One region of the Nocardia sp. NPDC006982 genome, then DNA from elsewhere that is predicted to be linked to it. Evidence: riboswitches for the same ligand, from Rfam matches in the RefSeq annotation. Region 1 holds a riboswitch; each other region holds the start of a gene.

The links. Region 1 has a riboswitch for S-adenosylmethionine ahead of ACFYOW_RS34300 (aminotransferase class V-fold PLP-dependent enzyme). Riboswitches for the same ligand answer to the same signal wherever they lie in the genome.
Region 2: linked by a shared signal. The riboswitch ahead of ACFYOW_RS32360 (homoserine O-acetyltransferase) and the one ahead of ACFYOW_RS34300 (aminotransferase class V-fold PLP-dependent enzyme) in region 1 are both predicted to bind S-adenosylmethionine.
Region 3: linked by a shared signal. The riboswitch ahead of ACFYOW_RS36185 (rhodanese-like domain-containing protein) and the one ahead of ACFYOW_RS34300 (aminotransferase class V-fold PLP-dependent enzyme) in region 1 are both predicted to bind S-adenosylmethionine.

What each region holds. Positions count from the first base shown of each region.
Region 1 is NZ_JBIAFV010000011.1:192,722-198,624, forward strand. It holds gene ACFYOW_RS34290 (DHA2 family efflux MFS transporter permease subunit) at 1-1,282, shown strand, start outside; gene ACFYOW_RS34295 (LysE family translocator) at 1,327-1,962, opposite strand; SAM riboswitch class IV at 2,076-2,189, shown strand; gene ACFYOW_RS34300 (aminotransferase class V-fold PLP-dependent enzyme) at 2,236-3,558, shown strand; gene ACFYOW_RS34305 (YbaB/EbfC family nucleoid-associated protein) at 3,825-4,337, shown strand; gene ACFYOW_RS34310 (hypothetical protein) at 4,341-4,685, shown strand; gene ACFYOW_RS34315 (hypothetical protein) at 4,690-5,892, shown strand.
Region 2 is NZ_JBIAFV010000010.1:66,321-72,223, forward strand. It holds gene ACFYOW_RS32350 (oxygenase MpaB family protein) at 130-1,077, opposite strand; gene ACFYOW_RS32355 (TetR/AcrR family transcriptional regulator) at 1,214-1,903, shown strand; gene ACFYOW_RS32360 (homoserine O-acetyltransferase) at 1,919-3,031, opposite strand; SAM riboswitch class IV at 3,463-3,573, opposite strand; gene ACFYOW_RS32365 (TetR family transcriptional regulator) at 3,617-4,360, opposite strand; gene ACFYOW_RS32370 (MFS transporter) at 4,493-5,903, shown strand, end outside.
Region 3 is NZ_JBIAFV010000013.1:65,131-71,033, reverse strand. It holds gene ACFYOW_RS36195 (FAD-dependent oxidoreductase) at 95-1,510, opposite strand; gene ACFYOW_RS36190 (hypothetical protein) at 1,867-2,322, shown strand; SAM riboswitch class IV at 2,388-2,504, shown strand; gene ACFYOW_RS36185 (rhodanese-like domain-containing protein) at 2,519-2,935, shown strand; gene ACFYOW_RS36180 (O-succinylhomoserine sulfhydrylase) at 2,932-4,146, shown strand; gene ACFYOW_RS36175 (hypothetical protein) at 4,268-4,924, opposite strand; gene ACFYOW_RS36170 (hypothetical protein) at 5,015-5,761, opposite strand.

The DNA.
Region 1 (5,903 bases):
CATCGCGACGGATCTCGGTGCGGCACTGGACAGTGCCCAGTGGATCGCGAGCGGGTATCTGCTTGCGCTCGCCGTCACGCTGCCGCTGTGCGGTTGGCTCGGGCGGCAATTCGGAATGGACCGGGTCTGGTTGGCCGCGCTCGCCGGATTCACGGTGACCTCGGGACTGTGCGCGCTGGCTCCGAATATCGGCTGGCTCATCGGTTTTCGGATCGCGCAGGGTCTGGCCGCGGGGCTATTGGTGCCCGCCGGGCAGACGCTGCTCGGGCAGGTCGCGGGTCCGCATCGGTTGGGCCGGGTAATGAGTGTCGTCGGCATCGCGGTGGTCACCGCGCCCGCGATCGGACCGACCATCGGCGGCGTCATGCTGGCGAACCTGGATTGGGAGTGGTTGTTCCTGATCAATATCCCGTTCGGGCTGGTGGCGTTCGTCCTGGGGCGTCGGCTGTTACCGCGGGCGCAGGCGTCGGGCAACGGCGGTCGATTCGATGCCACCGGATTCGCATTGATCGCGGTCGGGCTGTCGGCGCTGGTCTATGGGCTGGGTGAATTCGGCAGTCGCGGTAGCGTTTCCGCGCCGACGGTCTGGGTGTCGGTAGTGGTCGGGGTGTTGGCGCTCGGCCTGTTCGTGGTGCGGTCGGTGCGCGGTGGCGGCGGAAGTCTGCTCGATGTCGGAATGTTCCGGCATCCGGTATTCGCGACGGCGAATGTGGCGAACTTCTTCGCCGGTGCGTCGCTGTTCGGGGCAATGCTGTTGCTGCCGTTGTACTTTCAAGTGCTGCATCGCGACGGTCTCATCGCGACGGGTTTGCTGCTCATGTCCTTCGGGATCGGTGGCATCATCGCGCTGCCCGTCGGCGGGCGCTTGACCGATCGGTACGGCGGGGGAGTGGTCGCGGTGGTCGGCAGTGCGGTGACGGCCGCAGTCACGGTGCCGTTCGCGTTCGGCGATGCGTCGATGAATCCCGTTGTCGTGCAGGTACTTCTGTTGATCCGCGGTGTGGCGACCGGATTGACCGGGGTGCCGATCATCGCTGCGGCCTACGCCGCGGCGCGGCCCGATCAGCTGCCGGATGCGGCATCGTTCGTGAATATTCTGCAGCGGGTCGGCGGGTCGATCGGAGCGGCACTGCTCGCGGTGGTGCTGTATCGCGCGGCCGCTGCGGGATTGTCGGTGGATGCCGGGTTCCGGCACGCGTTCTGGTGGCTCACGGCCGCGTCGGTCATCTCGTTGATCGCATCACTATTGCTGTGGCGCAAAGAGATTCAGCCGAATCCGTGACGCTGTGCGCCTGGTCGGTGGCGACCGGCCAGGCGCATGCCGGATTACGCGGCGGAAGCGGCCGTGCCGATGCCGAGCGCTGCGAGTATGGCCGCGCTGATCTGTTCGAGCCGATCGCGAACCTGTGGTCGGCGCAACATGGCAACCGCTCGTGACGCCAGCACGGCGAGCAGGATCATCTCGACGGCGGCAATGGAGCATTCGATGGCGCCAAGGGCGAGGGTGTTCAGAAATGTGACATCGGTGAGGAATTGCGGCAGTACCGCCAGGTAGAACAGCCCGACCTTCGGGTTGAACATGCACGACACCAGGCCTGCGGCGAATGCCGAGCGGATCGAGGCGGGGGCCTCCGCGGCCGACTGTCCGGACGCCGCGGCGGTGCCCGCCCTGCGCTGCTTGCGGTGATCGATCAGTGCGCGAATTCCCAAGTACACCAAGTAGATTCCGCCGATGACCTTGAGCGTTCGGTAGGCCGTCGCGGACTGTTCCAGCAGGGCGGCCACCCCTGCCGCGACCACCACCGCCCACACGATCCCGCCCAATGCCGAGCCGATCGCCGCGGCAATACCGGGTCGCGCGTCCACGATCGAGAAGCGCAGCACCAGGAACGAATCCGGGCCGGGCGTGATCGACAGCAGAATGCACAGGCCGATGAAGCTGAGCAGCAGGGAAAGCGTCACCTCTCGATCAGATCGCACATCACTCGGCATTGCAAGGTTATTTATTCGACTGCATGTGTATGCAGCAATGGACCGGTTGACAGGGCGGTGCGGTATCTGCCAATCTCGGTTCAGGTCATGAGTGCCAGCGTCAAGCCCCGGCTAGCTGGTCGGCAACCCTCCTCCGCGGTGGGGTGCTCCGGGTGACGACCGGGCCGCAGCCCGACCGGGTGCGGCAAGCGCGGACTCGGATGATCACCAGATTTCGGGTCCCATAGCCGATGGGATTTTGTGATGACCGCTGTAATCGATCAGAGCTGTGCCGCCCTCGCCCGGGTCTCCGGCGACGATCTCCGAGTGCCGCTGGTACAGGGCGGAACGACCACCTACGCGAACTTCGACTACGCCGCTAGCGCACCGGCATTGGCGCAGGTCACCGACCGCGTGCAGCAGCTGCTGCCGTTCTACGCGAGCGTGCACCGCGGCGCCGGTTACGCCTCGCGGATCTCCACCGAGTGCTACGAGGCCGCACGCGGTTCGGTCACCCGCTTCCTCGACGCCGCCGACGGCCAAGTCGTGGTGTTCACCCGCAACACCACCGATTCGCTGAATCTGCTCGCCGCCTGTGTGCCCGGCGACACCGTGGTGCTGGATATCGAACATCATGCGAACCTCCTGCCCTGGACCCGGCACGGTCGTCGCGTCGTCAAGGCCGCGGCGACCGTCGAGGAGACGATCCGCCAGCTGATCGCCGAATTGTGCAGTAAGCCGGCGGCATTGCTCGCGGTCACCGGCGCGTCCAATGTGACCGGTGAGGTGCTGCCGCTCGAGCGCCTGGCCACCATCGCGCACCAGTGCGGTGCGCGCATCCTGGTCGATGCCGCGCAGCTGGCACCGCATCGTCGAATCAGCCTGCGCGCCACCGGAATCGACTACCTCGCCTTTTCCGGTCACAAGCTCTACGCACCGTTCGGCGCGGGAGTGCTTGTCGGACGCCGGGATTGGCTCGATGCCGCCGAACCTTATCTGGCGGGCGGCGGGGCGGTCCGCGAGGTCACCACTACCAGCACGGAATGGGCATCGGCACCGCAGCGTCACGAGGCCGGTTCGCCGAATGTCCTGGGCGCGGCCGCGCTCGCCGCCGCATGTGATGCGCTGTGCGCGATCGATCCGAAAACCCTTGCCGCGCATGAGCGAAGGCTCGCCGATCGCCTGCGTGCCGGGCTGTCCGCGATTGCGGGGGTCAACCTGCTGCGCATCTGGGACGACAGCCCCGACACCGTCGGCATTGTCGCCTTCACCCTGGACGGATTCGTCCCCGGACACGTCGCGGCCTATCTCTCCGCCGAACACGGCATCGGCATACGCGACGGGCGCTTCTGCGCGCACCCGCTGCTCGAGCGTCTCGGCCTGGACGGTGCGCTGCGTGCCAGCATCGGCCTCGGCACCAGCTCCGCCGATGTGGATCGGCTGGTCGAGGCCATCGCTACTCTCGTCGACAAGGGTGCGTCGTGGAATTACGCCAGTACTGACGGACTTTGGAACCCGACACCGGAGACCCGCCCCTTCGCCCACCCCGAAACCAACGATGGCGCCGCGCCCTGCTCGATCGGCTGATCCGAGCCGTCGGCTCGGTCGTAGCTGCCGCCCGGCATTGGGCTGACGCGGTCCGAGGACCGGATGAACTTATGGCCAGCGGACGAACGTGCGCGGAGCCTGGGCGGCGGATTCGGCCAGGTCGGCATGATCCGCCGGCGTGCAGAATTCGCTCTGAAGAATTCACCAAACAATTTGCGGTACCGCGGAACCGCCGCTCCATCCCTTGCGTCTAGAAAAGTGATGGCACTCGTCCGGCCGGGGCGGGGGTACGGAAAGGCGGCTGAATGAATTCGGCAGAGCGGGACACGCTCCAGTCCTGGACGGACGGGATGCGCGGCCGAATCGACCAGATGACCGATGTCTACGAGCGGCAGCTAGAGCAGTTCGGCGCGGCGAAGACCGAGCTGGCCAACCTGACAGTGCAGGGCTGGTCCCAGGATCAGCTGGTTCGGGTGACGGCGAATTCGGCGGGCATTGCGCTGGATGTGTGGGTGGCGCCGGAGGCGTTCAAGCGCTCGAATCCGGAGCGGCTCGGTGCGGCGATGACCGAGGCGGCGCAGGCCGCGGCCCGGGCCGCCAAGGAGCAGCTCGACGCGCGCCTGGCGCCGGTGCTCGCGGCGGTGTCGGAGGTCGGGCTGCCCGAGGATCCGTTCGGCGAACTGCCGGCGATCGCCCGGCCCGACGGAAATATCCTGCCGCCGCCTCCGCCGGAGCCCGAACCGGAGCCGCAGATGGAGTTCCCTCGGCGGCTGGACGAGGATCCGGACGACGAGGGCCCGCATTGGAAGGGCTGGTAGGTCATGGGCAACAGCAACTTCCGGCTCGATCCGGCGCAGTTCCGTTCGATCGCGACCGAAATCGGTTCGCTGGGCACCGAATTCGCCACCGAGGTGGCGGAATTCACCAGCGCGCTGAGCGAGGACGGCGACGGCATCGGCGATGACGAATTCGGAAAGGCCTTCCTGCAGAACTTCCTGGGCCCTGTCGAGGATGCGACCGAGATGCTCGACGGTGTGATCAGCCTGCTCGGATCGGTCCAGAAGCGTTTCACCGCCGTCGCGGACGCCGTGACGACGACCGATGGGGACTTCGAGTCGGCCGTCGAGAAGATCACCGGCCTGCTCGACGAGAACGGCAAGGGGTAGCCGCATGGGATTGCAGATACCAGCGGCGCTGGAGCCGGTGGCGGCGGTCGTCGTCTATCGCTGGCCGAAGGCGGATGAGACCAAGCTGTTCAGTTTGGGCAACAAGGCCGAGGCGATGGCGAATACGCTGGAGAAGTACTCCGGCAAGATCGATACCAAATTCCAAGAGGCACTCGGCCATATCGAGGGCGAGACCCACGACGCGATCGAGCGCTATCGACAGAAGACGATGCAAGCGGTCGAGACGCTCACCGATCTGCTCCGCGATATCGCCCTGGCGCTGCGGATCTACGCATCGCTGATTCTGGCCATCAAGCTGTACATCATCTCGATGCTGATCTACACCGCCATTCAGTTGGCGGCGGCCGCCGCGGCAGCGGTGCCGACCCTCGGCGCGAGTACCGCCGAGGCGGCGGCAATGCAGGTCGCGATTCGCACCGCCATCACGCAGGCGCTGCGCAAGCTGGTCCAGCAGATCCTCACCCGGACCGTGATCAAGGCGGCCACCGGCGCATTGACAAGTACCGCAATGGAATTCCTGCGACAGACCATCGGGATCGAGATGGGTACGCGCGACGGTTACGACGTCGATCGGCTGGTCGAATCGGGTGAGCGTGGGGCACTGGATGGGGCGATCAAGGGTGCGCTGAACAAACTCGGGTTCAATTCCACCGATACGAAGAAGTTGGCGGAGCAGCTCACCACCACGGCGTTCGGACCGGCGCGCAATTACAAGGCGCTGCACGATGGTTCGCAACAGACCGACACGTCGGACACGACAACCCCGCAGCACGCGCCGTATGTGAATCCGTCGCCCGGGGGCACGACTTTCACCGCTGGTACATCGGGCGAGGATTCATCGACGCCGCAGCACGCGCCGTATGTGAGTCCGTCGCCCGGGGGCACGACCTTTACCGCCGGCACGTCGACCGATGATTCTTCGCCGCAGCACGCGCCGTATGTGGCACCGTCGACGACGCCGACGCCCACTTCGATCAACGACACAACCGTGCCGACGTCGACGCACGGTCCGTTTACCACGAGCACCTCGCCCGTGAGTCCACCCGAGCCGACCACTGATTCACCACCGAAGGAACCCAGCCAAGACGAGCTGACCCCGAATTCGACCACGCCCTCATCACTGGATATGGGTGCGGGTGACACCTTCCACATCGAGGTGCGCACCGGCTCATCGCTCGATCTATAGCGTTGCCGCGC
Region 2 (5,903 bases), on a different contig from region 1:
TTCGATCGAGCGCAGTCGAATGGTGGCCCACCTTAATCTTGCGGAGCCGCCGGTTCACTCGTGCCGAAGTGCGGCGTCAGCTCCGGCTCGATGAGTATCGCTCGGAATCAATCGCATCGAAGCCGCGCGTTAGCCGACCTCGGCTACCGCGCGCCGACCGCGCCCGCCGTACAACCGGCGCGCCTCGCTCGGCGTAATCGTCTCCAGTCGGGCCGGCGGCTCGCCCTTCAGGTGCTGCTCCAGGATCTGACCCGCCATCGGTGCGATGAATGGTGCGGCAGTGATCAGGCCGAACGAATTGAATGCGGCGCTGCCCCGCACGATGGTCTTGGCGGCCGGTCGGACGAGTAGATCGACGATTCCCCAGCGATCGAAGCGGCCGAGCTTGCGCATCCATTTCGGCAGTGTGGCAACCGAAGCCAGGGACAGTAGCCGACTGCCGAGGGCATAACTGATGCCCGCGCCGTTGCGCGGCGAGGTCCACAGCAGGTGGTGCATGCCATCCTCGGCACGCTCGGAGGTGCACAGGCTGGGACGGACCTTCGCGAAGTACGCGCGCACCTCCTCGCGAGAGCGCGGCACATCCTCCGGCTTACAGGTCTGCAGTTCGGCGGCGATCGCGCACTCGCGCCAGTAGCGCGCCTCTTCCTCCGGGCTGAGCGGACCGGGGCCGAACACCTCGTACGCCTTGAGCACCGAATGCCAGCCTGTGATGTGGATCCACAGTTGGGTGTCCGGACTGTTCGCGCTGTAGCGCCTGCCGCTGATCGGTTCGATGCCGGTCATCGGCGCGTGCACCTGCATCAGATGTTCCGAGGCCTCGATGGCTGTGCGGCCGTCGGCGATCGCGACGAGCAGGAAGTAGGCGAAGGTGTGGTCCAGCCGGCTGCGCGGGTCGGAGTAGATGCCCTGCGAATCGGCGACGGCCGCGGTCAGGAACGGGTCGAAGTGCTCGAGTACCACCGCGCGCTGGAAGCCGATCACGGCGGTCGGCGCGGTCCAGATCTTCCAGCTGGGCGAATCTGGGCCGAAGAACCCGTAGTCGTCCCGGCGAAGGGTGGTCGGATCGAAGGACATCTGCTGCTCCTTTGCCTGCTCGCCCTCCTGGATCGGCGAATACAACGCAACCGTAGCAATTGTCGCCAGGCAATACAACGGTCGCGTAGCATTTGTTCTCGGATGGATTCCATAACCGGAGGCCGATGCTGACAGGATGGACGCGAATGGAGGTGAATCGACAGTGACGGAATCGCGCACCGCGCCGGACCGGCCGCGACGGCGATACGCGCCACGCCTACCTCCCGAGGAGCGCCGCGTCCAACTGCTCGACGCCGCCTACGCGGTGTTGAGCAGGGTGGAGTTGCACCAGCTGAGCATGGAGGCGGTCGCGCAGGAGGCGGGCGTCGGGAAACCGGTGCTGTACACCGTGTTCAAGACTCGCGCGGAACTCGTTGCGGCACTGCTGGAACGCGAACGCGAACGCGGTCTCGAGCAGGTCGCCGCGACCCTGCCCACCGATCTGCTCGGTACCGATCCGGTGACTGCGGCCTCGGCTACGGTCGAAGCGTTCGTCGGTGTCGCACTGGAGAATCCGACGCGCTGGCGCCTGATCCTCGCCACTCCCGGCAGCGCCCCCGACGAATACCGTGCGGCACTAGCCGATTCCCGCACCGGTATCTTCACCCAGGCCGAATCCCTGGTCAGTATGGGCATCGCACTCGATCCTCGTTGGGCGGGAATGGATTCCGCACTACTTACCAACTCGGTGTTGAGCGTCGCCGAGATGCTCGGCAGGCTCGCGGTCAGCGCGCCGGACGAGTATCCGCGCGAGCGATTGGAAGGCTTCGTCCACTCCATCGTCCAACTGCTCGTCGGAGCCCCCGCCGCACAGTCAACCGAATGATGGGACGCCGAACTTTCAGCCGTTGCGACCGACTCGCGCCAACCGCATTGTCTCGGTCAGCAGCTTGGATACGGCGGCGGCTTCGGTGAGGAAGCCGTCGTGGCCGTCGCGGGAGTGCACGATCTCCAGGCCCTCGCAGCCCGGCAGTCCGTCGGCCAGTTCCTGTTGAGTTCGCAACGGGTACAAGCGATCCGAGTCGACGCCGCCGACCACGCACGGTACCGGGGTGGCGGCGAGGGCGGCCGCGATGCCGCCGCGCCCGCGGCCGATATCGTGCCGGTTCATCGCCTCGGTCAGCAGCACGTAGGTGGCGGGATCGAAACGGCTGCAAAGCTTTTCGGCCTGGTGGTCCAGATAGCTCTGTACCGCGTAGCGGCCGCCGTTGCGCGGATCCTCGTCGCCCTGCGCATTGTTCTCGAAGCGGTGATCGAGTTCGCCCTCGGTGCGGTAGGTCAGGTGTGCGATGCGGCGGGCGATGCCCATGCCGGTCGTCGGGGCGCGATCGGTGTCGTGGTAGTCGCCGCCCTGCCAGTCCGGATCGGCCTTGATGGCGGCGATTTGCGTTGTCTGCGTGCCGATCTGGTCGGCGGTGGCGCGTGCGCCGACGGCAAGTACCAGTGCGGATACGACCCGCTCCGGCGCGCCGACCATCCACTCCAGCACCCGCATGCCGCCCATCGAACCGCCGACGACGGCGGCCAGGCGTTCGATGCCGAGCAGATCGAGCAGCGCCGCTTCCGCGGTCACCTGATCGCGGATAGATATCTCCGGAAACCTTGCACCCCAAGGCTTTCCGTCCGGTGCCAGCGTCGAGGGGCCGGTGCTGCCCTTGCAGCCGCCGAGCACATTCGTCGCGATGACGCACCATTCGTCGGTATCCACCGGTGCGCCCGGCCCGACCATGCCGTCCCACCAGCCGGGCAGCGGATGGATATCGTCGGGCACCCCGACGACATGCGAATCGCCGGTCAGCGCGTGCTCGACGAGCACCACGTTGTCCAGTGCGGGGGAGAGCTCACCCCAGCGCTGGACGGCCAGATGAACGTCCGGGATGACCGCGCCGGTCTCCAGCCGCACGTCCCCGATGGCAATGATGCCGAGCCTCCCGTCCGGCGGTGGCAGGGCCACCGCGGACGAACGCGCGGTACTGGGGTCGGTCACGGTCACGACTCCGCCTCGCCGGCGCTCGGCTCCGTCGCGACCGAGGGTGCTGTGTCGATGGTTCGCTCGCTCATGACTCCGCCTCGCTGGCGCTCGGCTCCGCCATGACCGAGCGATGCTCGGCTGTGTTTTTGGTTCACTCGCTTACGCTCGCTCACGTCGTCGCCGCCGTGAAAACAGCCCGCCGCGGACAGTGCGTCGCCGATGCCGGGGGAATCACGAGGGGACGCACATCCTCGATGTTAGCTACCCGACTGAACCGGGCCGTGGTCCGGTAGACCGGGAGTGCGGCCGCGGACGCGATGGGGTCACTCATGTCGTGCTCCAAAGGGTTGTTCGCCAGCAGGTCTTATCGGGATCTGGGTAACGGACAACAACTCATCGGAAATACCTCCTGAAGTGCGCGCTTGCTCTCGACCATCGAGAGCCCGGTCATCACCCGGAGCACCCCACCGCTGCTGGAGGGTTGCCGTCCAGCAAGCCGGGGCTTCGCGCTGGCACTCATGACCTGACGGACATGGTAACCGGCGCGCGGTCGGCGATTGAAATCCGTTACCGGTTGTCCGCCGGTTCGGTCGCGGGCTGCCCGGTGCATACACGCATGAACTCGTCGAACGACGTGGTGAATCCGGTGCGGGCCTCCGCGGCGGCCGCGGCGGTGTCTTCCTCGTCGAAGATCGAGTTCTGGCACTCCATGCTGAGGTGGCCGATCAGCTGCCAGGCGCCGACGACCAGTCGTACCGGTAGCGCGTCGGGCTGGGTGCCGAGTCGCTCGGCGATCACGTCGGCGATCGCGGCGTTCTTATCGTCGGCCAGTTCCATGCTCTGCGCACTGACCGTCGGACTGCTGCGCAGGATCCGCTGCATCTGCTGGAAGCGCCGGAACGACAGCGGTCCCTCGACATTCACCGCGGCTTGGTCGACGACCAGCAGGAAGGCCTCGCGCAGCGATTGCAGCTCATTGCCAGTGACCGGGAGTCCGCGCAGGCATTCGGCGATCGCGAGTCCGAAGTCCTTGACCGGCCCGAGGACGATGGCCTCTTTGCTGTCGAAATACCGGTTGATCGTGCGCGGGGAAACATCCGCGCGGTCCGCGATCTGTTCGACCGTCGTCGCGTCGAATCCCTGTGCGTCGCACAGGTCGAGCGCCACCTCGATGATGCGCAACCGGGTCTGCTGCTTCTTGCGCTCGCGCAACCCCGGACCGCCGGACGCATTGGGCCCTGGGTTCGCTGGGGCGCGCACAGCGTCCTCGGCTGTGGCGCTCGCGCCGATCGGCGTCGATGACTCGAGCATGGCCTCATGTTAACGCAATCGGGACGGTTTGTGTCCTTAACAGTCAAATGTCGTAGTGCGACATTTTTCTCTTGACGACAAATGTCTGCCAATGACAGGATGGCTGCACGAACGTCGGACGAGGAGACCAAGGTGAGCGAGACTGCGGTGGAAGTTCTGGAGAAGCAAACGAGTTCGGCACGCTGGTGGGCCTTGGGGGTGATCGCATTGGCCCAGCTCATGGTGGTTCTCGACGCCACCATCGTGACCATCTCGCTGCCCTTCGCCCAGCAGGATCTCGACATCAGCGACGGCAATCGGCAGTGGATGCTGACCGCCTACACGCTGATTTTCGGCGGTCTGCTGCTGCTCGGCGGACGGCTGGCCGACTACGTCGGGCGGCGTCGGATCTTCATCGTCGGCCTGGTCGGCTTCGCCGGTGCGTCCGCGGTGGCGGGTCTGGCGCAGAACGGTGCGGAGCTGTTCGCCGGACGGGCACTGCAGGGTGCGTTCGCGGCGCTGCTCGCGCCCGCGGCACTGTCACTGCTCTCGGTGACCTTCACCGAGGCCAAGGAGCGCGCGACCGCGTTCGGCGTCTTCGCCGGTATCTCCGCGGGTGGTGCGGCACTCGGCCTGATCGCGGGTGGCGCGCTGACCGAATACGCCTCCTGGCGCTGGTGCCTGCTGGTGAATACCCCGATCGCACTGCTCGCGCTGCTCGGCGCCCTGGCTTTCGTGGTGAAGGATGTGCCGACACCGCGCACCGCCGGCTATGACGTGCCCGGCGCCGTCACCGTGACGCTCGGTCTGATCGCCATCGTGTACGGATTCAGCCGCGCCGCCGAGGACGGCTGGCTGGCCGGCAGCACCCTCGGGCTGCTCGTCATCGGCGTCGCTCTGCTGATCGCCTTCGTCGCCATCGAGCGTCGCTCGTCGAATCCGCTACTGCCGCTGCATATTCCGGGTGAGATCAACCGCGGTGGCGCCTTCCTGGCCGCGTTGCTGATCCCGATCGCGATGTTCGCGATGTTCCTGTTCCTGAGCTACTACTTCCAGATCACCCTCGGCTACTCGTCGCTGAAGGCCGGTTTCGCCTTCCTGCCGTTCCCGGCGGGCATCGCGATCTCCGCCGGTGTCACCAGCGCGCTGCTGCCGAAGCTGGGCCCGCGCCCGCTGATGGTGGCCGGGGCCGTGCTCGGTGTGCTCGGTCTGGTGTGGCTGGCGCAGCTGAGCTACGGCGACAGCTACGCGGCCGGTGTGCTGCCGGCGCAGGTGCTGATCGCGCTCGGTATGGGCCCGCTGTTCGTCGGGATGCAGACCGTCGCGCTGCATCAGGTCGAGGAGGCGGACTCGGGTGTGGCCAGTGCGCTGTTGAATGCGGCACAGCAGGTCGGCGGCGCGGTGGGCACCGCACTGCTCACCACCATCTCGGTGCAGACGGCCAAGACCTTCGCGCAGAACAATCCGACGGTGGACAACCTGATGGCCCGCGCTTCGATCCACAGCTACGACGTGGCGTTCTATGTTGGCGCCGGATTCTTCCTCGCGGCGATTCCGGTGATCG
Region 3 (5,903 bases), on a different contig from region 1:
CGCTGCGGCAGACCCGACAGATTTTGTGCTGCCGCAGCCGTGTCGGATTGTCGAGAACCACAGGAGGTGACGATCACCCCCCGTGGCGTTCGCACTAGACCTTGTGCGGCTCGCTCGCGCGCAGCATGTCCTCGCGCTCGACGACCTTGACGCGCTCGCGGCCCTCCGGCTCGCCGAGGGCGCGCTCGTGTGCGTCGAGGCGGTACCAGCCCTGCCAGGTGGTGAACGGGATGCCCTTGCTCTCCAGGAATTCGGTGACCGCATCCAGTTCCGGCTTCGCGGCCGGGGTGAAGTTCACGCTGTCGTCGAGCAGGCAGGCAACGGTCTCGTTGGCGTCACCCTTGGTGTGGCCGATGAGGCCGACCGGACCGCGCTTGATCCAGCCGGTGACGTAGGTGGCGGGCAGATAGCGGTCCGCACCGTCGGCATCCTCGTCGGCCAGGACGCGTCCGGCCTCGTTCGGAACGACACCGGCCTGATCGTCGAACGGCAGGTTGGTGAGGTTCTGCGACAGGTAACCCACGGCGCGGTAAACGGCCTGGACGTCCCAGTCCTTGAACACGCCGGTGCCCTTGACATTGCCGGTGCCGTCGAGCTGGGTGCGCTCGGTGCGCAGGCCGGCGACCTTGCCGTCCTCGCCGAGGATCTCGGCCGGGGACTCGAAGAAGTGCAGGAACAGCTTGTGCGGGCGGTTACCGACATCGCGGATGGCCCACTGCTCGAGGGTGTTGGCGATCATGTCGACCTGCTTGGAGTGCCTGCGCGCGGCCTCGGAGCCCTCGTCGTAGTCGATGTCCTCGGGATCGACGATGACCTCGATGGTCGGGGAATGGTCGAGTTCGCGCAGCTCGAGCGGGGTGAACTTGGCCTGCGCCGGGCCGCGGCGGCCGAAGACGTGCACCTCGACGGCCTTATTGGCCTGCAGTCCGTTGTAGACGTTCGGCGGGATCTCGGTCGGCAGCAGTTCGTCGCCGGTCTTGGCCAGCACGCGCGCCACGTCGAGTGCGACATTGCCGACACCGAGGACCGCGACCTTCTCCGCCTCCAGCGGCCAGGTGCGCGGCACGTCCGGATGCCCGTCGTACCAGGACACGAAGTCCGCGGCGCCGTAGCTGCCGTCCAGGTCGATGCCGGGGATGGGCAGCGCGCGGTCGGCGTTGGCGCCGGTGGAGAAGATCACCGCGTCATAGAACGTGCGCAGATCGTCGAGGGTGATGTCGGTGCCGTAGTCGATATTGCCGAGCAGGCGGACCTGCGGTTTGTCCAGCACCTTGTGCAGGGCGGTGATGATGCCCTTGATGCGCGGATGGTCCGGCGCGACGCCGTAGCGGATCAACCCGAACGGCGCGGGCATGCGCTCGTACAGGTCGATGCTCACCTCGGCATCGGACTTCATCAACGCGTCGGCGGCGTAGATTCCGGCCGGGCCCGCGCCCACGATCGCGATGCGAAGCGGGCGAGACCCCGCGGTGTGCGCGTCAGGCCCGGAGGAGGCAGCTTGCGTAACCACGGAGGGCCCGCGCACACCGCTAGTCGACTCAGCACTCTGTTCGGTCATCTTTTACGCGCACCCTTATGGTCGAAACAATTGACGGCGTCAGTCTTAGCTTAGGCTAACTTGACGCACCCTCTCGGTCGCATCTGCTGATGCGAACAGGCGGCCATCTCGGCTATGACAGCCACGCCGCAGTCTCGCGATTCTATCGGTGGCACAGCGCGCACCCTGCGGCGGTGCGTACACCGGGTGTTTGCTGCCCCCGGCCCACCTACCGTGACTACCCGCTCTGCGCACATCTATCAAATCCGCGCGGCGCAGGTTCCGGGGCCGAATGCCGGATACCGCCGTCCACCAGGGATGATCGACCCATGACAGAGCAGCAGGGCACCGATGAAGAACCCGTAATCGAGGTCGATCAGACCGATCGTCGCTCCATCGCGCCGTTCATCGCGGCGGCCGTCTTCGCCGCTGTCGTGCTGGTCGCGATCGTGCTCGGTGCGGTGCTTTCGCCCGCTGAGAAAAATGTCACAGAATCGGACAAGATCGCGGCCGCGGTGCAGCGCTACGCAGAGGCCCGCGCCACCACCGACAACACGCCGCCGCCGGGCGTGGCCTGTCAGGGCTTCGACGAGAGCAAGACGCCGCTCGCCGGTCAATTCGGCGGGGCCGCGGCCGGAAAGTCGATCAAGGTCACCAAGATTGAGAATGCGATGGTCGACGGCGATAAAGCCAAGGCGACGGTGACCATCGCGGTCGAGGGCCGGGAGACCCCGGCAACCTGGAATCTGACCCGCTCCCAAGACCGATGGATCGTCTGCGGTTGATTCCTTCTGCGCGGTGCGAACTGGGGTTTGACATGGCGGCCCCTGCCCAGGCAATCTCATTTTCGGGTCATGAGTACCAGCGCCAAGCCCCGGCTGGCTGGTCGGCAACCCTCCTCCGCGGTGGGGTGCTCCGGGTGACGACCTGGCCGCGCACCGAAACCCAGGTGCGGCAAGCGTGGATTCACAGGAGGATCGCATGACATATGCCGGTGACATCACCCCACAGCAGGCGTGGGAGTTGTTGCAGGACAATCCCGAAGCTGTCTTGGTAGACGTGCGCACCGAGGCCGAATGGCGTTTCGTCGGTGTGCCGGATACGACCTCGATCGAACGGCCGACGGTGCTGATCGAATGGGTCGACAGCAACGGCGCCCGCAACGGTGAGTTCGTCGAGCAGCTGACCAAGGCGCTGGAGGGTCGCGATCCGGCTGCGCCCGTCGTCTTCCTCTGTCGCTCCGGACAGCGTTCCATCGGTGCGGCGGTCGCCGCGACCGGGGCCGGCATCGCCCCGTCGTTCAATGTGCTGGAGGGCTTCGAAGGCCCGATCGATGAGCTCGGACATCGCGGCGGCTCCGGCTGGCGCGCCATCGGCCTGCCCTGGCGGCAGTCATGATCACCGGCGGTTCGTTCGACAAGCCACTGCCCGAGGGTGTCGGTCCCGCGACGCTCGGCGTGCGAGGTGGCCTGCGCCGCTCGGGATTCGAGGAGACCGCTGAGGCGCTGTACCTGTCCTCCGGTTTCGTCTATGAGAGCGCCGAGGCGGCCGAGGCGGCGTTCACCGGCGATATCGAGCATTTCGTCTACTCCCGCTACGGCAACCCGACGGTCGCCATGTTCGAGGAGCGCCTGCGTCTGATCGACGGCGCCGAAGCATGTTTCGCTACCGCGAGCGGCATGTCGGCCGTATTCACCGCGCTAGGTGCGCTTTTGGGCTCGGGCGATCGACTTGTGGCCGCGCGCAGCCTGTTCGGCTCGTGCTTCGTGGTGTGCAACGAGATTCTGCCGCGCTGGGGTGTGGAGACGGTCTTCGTCGACGGCGATGATCTGGATCAGTGGGAGCAGGCGCTTTCGGTGCCGACCCAGGCCGTGTTCTTCGAGACACCGGCCAATCCGATGCAGACCCTGGTCGACGTGCGCCGGGTGACCGAACTCGCGCATGCCGCAGGCGCGAAAGTGGTGCTGGACAACGTCTTCGCCACGCCACTGCTGCAGCGCGGTTTCGAACTCGGTGCGGATGTGCTGGTGTATTCGGGCACCAAACACATCGATGGTCAGGGCCGGGTGCTCGGTGGTGCGATCCTCGGCGCCCAGGACTACATCGACGGTCCGGTGAAAAACCTTATGCGCCATACCGGTCCGGCGCTGAGCCCGTTCAACGCATGGACCCTGCTCAAGGGTTTGGAGACGATGCCGCTGCGCGTGCGTCACTCGACCGAATCCGCACTGCGCATCGCCCGCTTCCTCGAGGGCAACAAATCCGTCTCGTGGGTGCGCTACCCGTACCTGGACTCGCATCCGCAGTACGACCTGGCGACCAGCCAGATGAGCGGCGGCGGCACCGTGGTCACCTTCGAACTGAACGCGCCGGAGGCCGAGGCCAAGAAGCGCGCCTTCGAGGTCCTCAACCGCCTGCGCATCATCGATATCTCCAACAACCTCGGCGATTCCAAAACCCTCATCACCCACCCCGCCACCACAACCCACCGCGCCATGGGCCCCGAAGGCCGCGCCACCATCGGCCTGTCCGATGGTGTCGTCCGCATCTCGGTTGGACTGGAGGATGTCGAGGATTTGCTGAGCGATCTGGACCATGCGCTCAGCTAGATGTATGAGGCTGTGCTGTCGGTAACGCCGGTGTGGAGTCGGCTGGCTGGTGGCTGGTTTCCGGCGACGGCCGCCGCCATCGGGGATGCGGCGCGCTCTATCGCGCCGCATTGCTGATCACCTAATTCGCAGGTTTCAGAGAGTTCTGCGCCCATTTAGTCGTCCCCTCGGGCGCGTTGAGCGTGTCGATCAGCTCCACGGCCGAAAGCATCAGGACCGGCCCCCCGGCGACAATTGTCCCCAGAACGCCGCCGATCCCCGCACCGGCGATCGCGGCAGGTATGCAGCCCACCGCGAACAGCGGCAAACCCACAATGCATCCGGTAACGCCCCCGACGACCAGACCGATCACGGTGCCGACGAATGTGCCGAGCGTGGCGGCGAGCCCCAATCGGGTCGAGAACTCCGCCATCGCAGCCTGGTTCTCGACGGGCGATGCGACCGGCGCGGCAGCGGGTCGCAGCTCACCGGGCGTCAACCTCAGCTCCTTCGCGTCTTTGCTGAGTGCGGAGTCGACGGTGAGCACCTTGTCGCCCACGGTGATTCGCGTTGGCACGACCAGCACGGGTGCGCCGCTCTCATCGCGAATGGTGAACGAGCTGTGATCGTGGTCGAGTACGAAGGTCCCTCCAGATAGCGTGGTTGTCACAACACGTTCCACCGAGGTGACCTGGTACTCGATGTCATGTTCGGCGGATGCTTCCGCGTGGGCGGTTACCGGCGCGATTGCCGCAACGCATGCGATACCGATCGCCGCGATGCGCGAGGTTTCGATCACGAAATGTCCTTTTCTATTGGGTTCGACACCGAAGAAGTCGGCAGAGGCCTCGATCAGCTCGAAGCGGGGGATGGCATAGATGTAGGCGCGTCAGTCGCCATCGTGCCCATCCGAGAAGTAACTGGGGACGCACGCGCGATCCAGCCGGGCGGGATAGGGGTCGCCCAATCGGACCGGTAGGTGGCCCTTCCGGTACGCACGGTCTACGTGGATCTGCGATAGCGGTTCGGAACCGAGTGCCCGGAACTCCCACCGTGTTCCGGTGGAATCCGGTTGCCAACCGTCCGGATCGATCGCGTATACGCGCTGGACCAGTCGGTCGACGACAACGATGGCGTAATGGGCGTTGCGTCTGGCGGCGCTGCTCACCCGCCACCATCGCCGATCTCGCTCGTAGTGCACTTCGGGAGAGCGGACGGCAGACGGCCCGGCATCAGGCCACGGCTGCGAGATGATGAGCGCAATACGTTCACCGGCCGCGGTGAGGGTGCCCCAGCGCTGATAGGTATGCGCCCGGTCCAGGCCCGTGACGGAGGCGACGTCGCCCAGTCCCGCCGTATGGTCGAGAGCGGCGGCCGCAGCTTCCAACATCCCGGCGTCGATCTCGTTCGCGAGCACACTGTGCACTCGCAGCAGGGCTAGTTGGAACTCACGCGCCTGCACGAATTCCAGCTCACCGTCTTCATAGCGCGTCCAGGCCTGTGGCCCGAGCCCGCTCAGTTGGCCGGCGAGGCCGACGAGGATGGTTCGGACGGATCGTGACAGCCATAACCGTTCAGTTGCCCACATATCGCGCGCAAAGGCATACGCGCCGCCGTTTACTTGTAAATCAGTCATAGCCATGGACTTTAGCGAGGCGGTACATCCAGTTCACGGATTTACCGGATCGATCTTAATTAAATTTCTTCCACGGATTCTCTTTGGTAGCCAGATATTCGCCAACTCTGGATGGCTCGTTGGTAGCTACCTTTTGCTCGAT